2 regions of the Mesobacillus sp. QJM3NY_10 genome follow, and region 1 is predicted to be linked to the other one. Evidence: predicted binding sites of a transcription regulator. Region 1 holds the regulator's gene; the other holds the start of a gene.
What was found. Region 1 encodes CtsR, which represses protease genes until heat stress. Its sites were predicted from a motif close to ATGGTCAATAAAGGTCAAACA; they were not measured.
Positions count from the first base shown of each region.

Region 2: a site for CtsR is predicted at 1,790-1,810, ahead of clpB (ATP-dependent chaperone ClpB). Genes of this name have one in related genera too.

Region 1 is NZ_CM149675.1:107,642-112,943, forward strand. Features, by position in the region: gene AC0VX7_RS00555 (hypothetical protein) at 616-900, shown strand; gene AC0VX7_RS00560 (CtsR family transcriptional regulator) at 1,243-1,704, shown strand; gene AC0VX7_RS00565 (UvrB/UvrC motif-containing protein) at 1,732-2,280, shown strand; gene AC0VX7_RS00570 (protein arginine kinase) at 2,283-3,365, shown strand; gene clpC (ATP-dependent protease ATP-binding subunit ClpC) at 3,370-5,302, shown strand, end outside.
Region 2 is NZ_CM149675.1:1,388,620-1,391,935, reverse strand. Features, by position in the region: gene clpB (ATP-dependent chaperone ClpB) at 1-1,778, opposite strand, end outside; gene AC0VX7_RS06930 (YjzC family protein) at 1,928-2,110, opposite strand; gene AC0VX7_RS06925 (undecaprenyl-diphosphate phosphatase) at 2,383-3,195, shown strand.

The DNA.
Region 1 (5,302 bases):
AACACGAAAAGTTGTCAGAAGAAGAGTCAACTTAAGACAGGTTTGAAGGGAAAGTACAAAAAGCTGTCAGAAGAAGAGCTAACTTAAGACAGGTTTGGAGGAAAAACACGAAAAGTTGTCAGAAGAAGAGTCAACTTAAGACAGGTTTGAAGGGAAAGTACAAAAAGCTGTCAAAAGAAGAAGCAACTTCGGACAAGTTTAGAGGAAAAGGTTGAAAAGCTGTCAGAAGTAGAAGCAACTTCAGACAAGTTTAGAGGAAAGGTACGAAAAGCTGTCAGAAGAAGAAGCGACTTCGGACAAGTTTAGAGGAAAAGATCGAAAAGCTGTCAAAAGAAGAAGCAACTTCAGACAAGTTTATAGGAAAAGTATAAAAAGCTGTCAGATGTAGAGGCACCTTTAGACAAGTAGGTGCTTGTACTCTAAACTCCTAGTGCGTTGATCCAAGAAGGATTAACGCTTTTTTTGTGGAATCTATTTAACAATCAGAGCACATTTCTGATCTTCCCAGTTATTCTACGATCATTATAAAGATCTAATTACTTTTAGTTTTTTAAAAGAGTGATTGGGATAACAGGTCCGTTTCATTGATATGAAAAGACTAATAGGAGGAACTAAATGAGTAAGCAATTGAATTTTTGGTCATTCATCTTTTCAACAATCTGGGTCTTACTATTTTTCTTAGCTTCCTCCACAGGGCCTATTGATTACACCATATTAGGCAGGCATCCATTCGTTCTGCTTTTATATGTAACCTTGCTGACTTTTATAACAGGGCTTACAGGGATGGCAGGTATGGTGGATTGGAAGGGTATGACCAGGAGTTTTTCGACGATCATCATGACTTTAGGGTTATCTGCATTTTTAGCTATCGTTATATTTTTTGGCAATTTATTGAGTTAGTGGTAGCACTAATACAGGCACAGGTGAGTCCCTCAAAAAATAAAATATACCAGAATTTAATGTTTTTCGTGAAAGAATGCTTATGTAATATGGATGGAAATGCTGGTTAGGCACGGACTCCTTCGCATTAAAGCTGGTTCTGAACAAATTTTTCATTGATGTGTTCAGATACAAGTTTCCACATGTTACAAAATGGGTATAATAACCAACACACCCCTTATTGTCATGTTTTGGCATACATAATTTTGGCGAATATAATTCAGGATGCATTCATTGCACCAAAAAAAAATTTTTTGTATAATTAAAGTCAAATATAGTCAAAGTCAGATTGGGGGAGGTTTAGTGAGGAATATATCGGACATCATAGAACATTACCTTAAGCAGGTTTTAGAAATGAGCGATAAGGACATCGTTGAAATCAAACGAAGTGAAATCGCCGATAAATTTCAGTGCGTGCCGTCCCAGATCAATTATGTCATCAATACAAGGTTCACGATTGAACGGGGCTATCTTGTTGAGAGTAAACGGGGTGGCGGTGGCTACATCCGTATCATCAAAGTCCAGGCTTATGATCATGCACATTTGATTGATGATTTACTGTCTTTGATTCAGACACGAATTCCGCAAAGCAGCGCTGAGCATGTCATTTTCCGGCTTGTTGAGGAAGATGTAGTCACTGACCGCGAGGCGAAGATCATGCTGAGTGTGCTTGACAGGTCCGTCCTGTATATAGAGCTGCCGCAGCGTGATGAGTTGCGTGCGAGAATGTTGAAGGCAATGCTTATGGCATTGAAGTATAAATAATATCAAAGCAGATGAAGAGGTGAGGGCATGATCTGCCAAGAGTGTAATCAAAGGCCGGCAACGCTGCACTTCACGAATTATTCAAATGGAGAAAAAACGGAATTGCACTTGTGTGAAATATGCGCACAAGAAAAAGGCGAACTGTTTATGATGAACAACGGCCCTGCTTTTTCGATCAATAGCTTACTTGCCGGATTGTTGAATATGGAACCTGCTTTTCCGGCACAGAAAAAGGAACCCTTTGAAGCTGAGCAAGTTGCCCAGTGCCCGCAATGTTCAATGACGTTTCCGCAGTTTGTGAAAGTAGGCCGTTTTGGCTGTGCGACTTGCTATGATGCTTTTCGTGAACAGCTTACCCCGATTGTAAGGAGGCTCCATAGTGGTAATTCCATGCATAATGGAAAAATCCCTAAAAGAGTCGGCGGGGACCTTCATGTAAGGAAGACAATCGATCAGCTTAAGCTAACCCTGAAAGACTTAATTTTGGCAGAGGAATTTGAGAAAGCTGCTGAGAAAAGGGACCAGATCAGGGAACTTGAAAGGAAATTGTCAGCAGGTCAAGAGGGAGGGGAGTAGCCTTGTCATTGGAGAAGTTTATCAATCAGGCTGTCAGCTCCTGGATGAGTGATGATGGACCTGATTCAGACATTGTCCTTAGCTCTCGTATCCGTTTTGCAAGGAATCTTGATGAATATAACTTTCCGACGCTGTTCACCAATGGAGAGGCAGAAGCAGTGGTAGGTACGATCATGGAACGTGCCAGTAATACACCAATAGCTGCCTTCGGTCAGTTGGAAATGATCAAAATGGATGAAATTCCGCCTTTGCAGAAAAGGGTGTTAGTCGAGAAGCATTTGATCAGTCCGAATCTAGCAGAAAACTCCGTTCATGGTGCCGTCTTACTGTCTGAAAATGAAGAAGTGAGTATCATGATCAATGAGGAAGATCATGTTAGGATTCAGTGTTTATTTCCGGGCTTCCAGCTTAGTGAGGCTCTAGGGGCTGCAAATGAAATCGATGACTGGCTTGAGGACTATGTCAATTATGCGTTTGATGAGAAGTTTGGCTATTTGACCAGTTGTCCTACTAATGTGGGCAGTGGCCTAAGGGCATCGGTGATGATGCACCTGCCAGGACTTGTGTTGACACAGCAAATGAACAGGATCGTCCCGGCGATTAACCAGCTTGGTTTGGTGGTAAGAGGTATTTACGGCGAGGGCAGTGAAGCGCTCGGCAATATTTTTCAAATCTCGAACCAAATCACACTCGGAAAATCGGAAGAGGACATCGTAGACGATTTAAAAAGTGTTGTAAGCCAGATTATATCTCAGGAAAGGTCAGCGCGGGAAGCATTAGCGAAGACTTCGAACATACAATTAGAAGACAGAGTGTTTCGATCATATGGGACACTTGCCAATAGCAGGATCATCGAAACGAAGGAAGCTGCCCGCTGCCTTTCTGATTTAAGGCTTGGAATAGATATGGGCTTTATAAAAAATATATCAAAATCGATACTGAATGAATTGATGATATTAACTCAACCTGGGTTTTTGCAGCAATATGCGGGAGGACCATTAAGACCGAATGAACGGGATATCCGCAGGGCTGCTTTAATAAGAGAACGATTGAAAATGGAAACAAAAGACGAGTCAGGAGGATGATCTTATGATGTTTGGACGATTTACCGAGAGGGCACAAAAAGTATTGGCACTCGCACAGGAAGAGGCAATCCGCCTTGGACATAACAATATCGGTACAGAACACATCTTGCTTGGCCTTGTGCGTGAGGGAGAGGGCATTGCGGCAAAGGCGCTTTATGGACTTGGGCTTGGAGCAGAGAAAATCCAGAAGGAAGTTGAAAACCTAATTGGCCGCGGCCAGGAAACTTCCCAGACAATCCACTATACACCTAGAGCTAAAAAGGTCATCGAGCTTTCCATGGATGAGGCAAGGAAGTTGGGCCATTCCTATGTAGGCACAGAACATATCCTTCTCGGATTGATCCGTGAGGGAGAGGGCGTGGCTGCAAGAGTGCTGAACAACCTTGGTGTAAGCTTGAACAAAGCGCGCCAGCAGGTTTTACAGCTGCTTGGAAGCAATGAAACTTCAGGTCATCAGGGAGGCGGAACGGCTAATGCCAATACTCCTACACTTGATAGCCTTGCAAGAGACTTAACAGTAATCGCCAGGGAAGGCAGCCTTGATCCGGTTATCGGCCGCAGCAAGGAAATCCAGCGTGTCATCGAAGTGTTAAGCCGCCGGACGAAGAACAACCCTGTCTTGATCGGGGAGCCTGGTGTAGGTAAAACAGCGATTGCTGAAGGGTTAGCACAGCAGATTGTAAACAATGAAGTGCCTGAAATCCTCCGTGACAAGCGTGTCATGACCCTGGATATGGGTACGGTTGTTGCCGGGACTAAATACCGCGGTGAATTTGAAGACCGCCTTAAGAAGGTAATGGATGAAATTCGCCAGGCTGGAAATATCATTCTTTTCATCGATGAGCTTCATACACTGATCGGTGCCGGCGGAGCAGAGGGTGCGATTGACGCGTCCAATATCCTGAAGCCATCATTGGCTCGTGGTGAACTGCAGTGTATCGGCGCGACCACTCTTGATGAATACCGCAAATACATCGAAAAAGATGCTGCGCTTGAACGACGTTTCCAGCCGATTACTGTTGATGAGCCAACTGCGGAAGAGTCAGTACAAATTTTGAAGGGGCTTCGTGACCGCTATGAAGCTCACCACCGAGTATCGATTACGGATGAAGCAATTGATGCGGCGGTAAAATTATCTGATCGCTACATCTCCGACCGTTTCCTACCGGATAAAGCGATTGACTTAATTGATGAAGCTGGTTCGAAGGTTCGCCTGCGCTCTTATACCACTCCGCCAAACCTTAAGGAGCTTGAGGTGAAGCTGGAGGAAGTACGCAAGGAGAAGGATGCTTCTGTCCAAAGCCAGGAGTTTGAAAAGGCTGCTTCATTAAGAGATACAGAACAGCGTCTTCGCGAACAGCTTGAAAATACGAAGAAATCATGGAAAGAAAAGCAGGGCAAGGAAAACAGTGAAGTGACAGTGGAAGACATCGCTCATGTGGTGTCCAGTTGGACGAATATACCTGTTTCTAAGCTTGCGCAAACCGAAACAGATAAACTGCTGAACCTTGAGGAAATCCTTCATTCCCGTGTTATTGGCCAGGATGAAGCGGTTAAAGCAGTATCCAAGGCAGTAAGGCGTGCTCGTGCAGGCTTGAAGGACCCGAAACGTCCTATTGGCTCATTCATCTTCCTTGGACCAACAGGTGTTGGTAAAACAGAATTGGCAAGAGCATTGGCAGAGTCCATGTTTGGGGATGAAGATGCGATGATCCGCGTCGATATGTCCGAGTACATGGAGAAGCATTCGACATCCCGTCTTGTTGGTTCACCTCCAGGCTATGTCGGATATGATGAAGGCGGCCAATTGACTGAGAAGGTTCGCAGGAAGCCATATTCCGTCATCCTGCTCGATGAAATCGAAAAAGCGCATCCAGATGTGTTCAATATTTTGCTGCAGGTCCTCGAGGATGGTCGTTTGACTGACTCTAAAGGCC
Region 2 (3,316 bases), 1.3 Mb from region 1:
GCTCTGAGGACCGCGTCGGATACGAGTGATACTGCTTCATCCTGTCCGACAACCCGTTCATGGAGAATGCTTTCTAGCTTTAGAAGCTTTTCCCGCTCTCCTTCAACAAGCTTCATCACTGGTATGCCTGTCCACCTTGAGACAATTGATGCTATTTCCTCTTCAGTCACTTCTTCCCGAAGGAGCCTCTCGCCTTCATTTTTGCTAACTTCCAGCTCAAGTGCCTTGAGTTCTTTTTCAAGAGAAGGAATACGGCCATGCCTAAGTTCAGCAGCCTTATTTAAATCATAGTCATTTTCAGCTTTTTCAAGTTCTCGCCGAAGTCTTTCCAGCAGCTCACGCTGTTCCTGAACCTTTTGGATGCCTTCTTTTTCTTTCTGCCACCTTGACTTCATTGCATTTGCTTTTTCCCTCAAGTTGGCAAGCTCCTTACGAAGAGTTTCAAGGCGCACTCGGCTTGCATCATCTTTCTCCTTAGTTAACGCAGCTTCTTCAATTTCCAGCTGCATGACCCTTCTAGTCACTTCATCAAGCTCAGTCGGCATTGAGTCAATTTCTGTACGGATCATCGCGCAAGCTTCATCTACAAGGTCAATCGCCTTGTCTGGCAAGAATCGGTCTGTGATGTATCGATCTGACAATGCAGCAGCAGCCACTATTGCGCGGTCATGGATATTGACTCCATGGTGGATTTCAAACCTTTCCTTCAATCCTCTTAAAATTGACACGGTATCCTCGACATCTGGTTCTTTAACCAATACCTGCTGGAAGCGGCGTTCCAGCGCTGGGTCTTTTTCAATGTATTTCCGGTGTTCATCGAGAGTTGTTGCACCAATACAATGAAGTTCCCCGCGCGCAAGCATTGGCTTCAGCATATTCCCGGCATCCATTGCACCCTCAGTCTTACCCGCCCCAACAATGGTATGGAGTTCATCAATGAACAACAGGATTTTGCCTTCGCTCTTTTTCACTTCATTGAGGACAGCTTTTAATCTCTCTTCAAATTCGCCCCGGAATTTCGCGCCCGCTATCAGCGCGCTCATGTCCAGCGCAAAAACCGTCTTATCCTTTAAGCCCTCTGGAACATCCTTGCGCACAATCCTCTGTGCAAGCCCTTCTACAATAGCTGTCTTTCCTACACCCGGCTCCCCGATCAAAACAGGGTTGTTTTTTGTCTTCCTTGAGAGAATGCGGATGACATTGCGAATTTCACTATCCCTGCCGATTACCGGGTCAACCTTTCCCGCCCGGACTTCCTCCACAAGGTCGCGGCCATATTTTTTTAACACTTCATAAGTAGCTTCTGGGTTTTGTGAAGTCACTCTCTGGTTCCCCCTAACCTCTTTGATTCTTGCTAATAATTTTTCTCTGCTAACCCCTAATTTCCTCATTGCTCCGCCTGATTCAGAGCCAGGAATCTCAAGCGCAGCCAACAAAACATGTTCTACCGATAAATAGTCATCTTCAAATTGTTTCATTTCCTTTTCCGCTTGTGCCAAAACCTTTTGCAGCGTTGCGGTAATATATAACTTCCCCTGTTCTACACCACTCCCCGAGACTTGAGGTTTCTTTGACAGGGTAAGATTTAATGCTTCTTTAACATTATCCAGATTCAGTCCGATTCCAGTAAGCAAAGTTTCAGCCAGATTGCCGTCCTGTTCAAATAAGGCAAGCAACAGGTGCGTATCATCTACTTCCTGGTGATTATGTTGAACAGCCAGGGTCTGGGCTGATACAAATGCGTTCTGCAAGCTTTCTGTCATTTTATTTAAATCCACGCCCAACCACTCCTTTGACCTTTTTTGACCTTTAATTATATTATAATAAAAATTCCCAATTAGTAAAGCCATCCGCACTGGGATGGCTTTAATGACAGTATAAATTTCATTCCGGAAAATGCTTTTGTCCTGGTTGACCTAAATGTAGTTTATTTAAACTTTGGCATGTAAGTCCAGTGGCGGTTGTGGTTGGAGTTTTCCGGAAAACGGTCCCCAGCTTTAAGTTTGATTTTTTGCGGGTTGTTGACATTGCTGCCTGTTTCTCCAATTTCAATATAAATACCATTATTCGGTGCCTTTTGTCCGGCACGGAATTGATGACTTTGACCCATTTGCCTTCCTCCTTCATTAAAGTATTCCGGCAATTTTATTATTTACTGATTTAAATAAAGTATTTATGCATAATTTATCCTTCCAAAAAAAAGGGTTATACGGTACATTAGTGTGTATGAGAAAAAAAGCAGGAGCACCTCGTCAGCCTCACAAGCGGTGCCCGCCTAAAACACCGCCCAGTGTGCCTGAAAATTACCTAGGCGCTGGCGCTGTACAATTCTCGAAGTGAATCTAGTCTCATTTTAAAAAAAACGGAGGAAATCAAAACGATATGGAAAATTTCTATGAATTGCTTAAATACATATTTCTAGGTTTATTCCAGGGAATTACCGAACCAATTCCTGTTTCATCCAGCGGACACCTTGAAATAGCAGAGCATTTTTTTAACCTAAATATTGAAGGTATGAGCTTTGCTCTTTTGATGAATACTGCTTCACTATTTGCTGTTTTGCTAATTTACAGAGCCGATATTATCCGGTTAATAGTTAATGGAATTGCATATCTTAAAACTAAAGACTCTGAGGCAAAGTCGGATTTCATGTTCATCATCTATTTGATTGTTGGGACAATTCCAGCAGGGGTCATTGGCGTACTATTCGGGGATTTTATCGAGATGAGATTAGCTGATATTAAAACTGTCGGCGTAACACTTATTGTGACTGGTCTTGCTCTCTGGCTGATCCGTAATATGCGCGGCCGTAAGAATGACGGAGATTTAAGTCTTAAAGACGCCATTATTGTTGGACTTGCCCAAGCAGTTGCACTTATTCCAGGCATTAGTCGTTCCGGGGCCACAATTGTCGCTGCGATGAGCCTGGGTATGAAACAGGAAACTGCACTAAGGTACTCTTTCCTGCTTTATATTCCAGTTAGTTTCGGAGGTATGATTCTCGGATTTTCAGACCTCTTAAATGATGAGCGTATTGGCGAATTAGCATTGCCGTATATCTTTGCATTCATCGCTTCACTGATTGCTTCTTACTTCTCATTAAAATGGTTCATGAATATCATGGCGCGCGGAAACTTGAAGTATTTTGCGATTTACTGCTTTATTGTAGGACCACTAGTCCTCATCTTTTCTTAAATACACAAAAACCGGCTAACTTGATAGCCGGTTTTGTTTTTTAGTTCAGTATCATATCAATATTTTGCAGAGACAGTGTCCTATTTGACCTGTTCGCATACTCAACCACTCATTCGGGCTT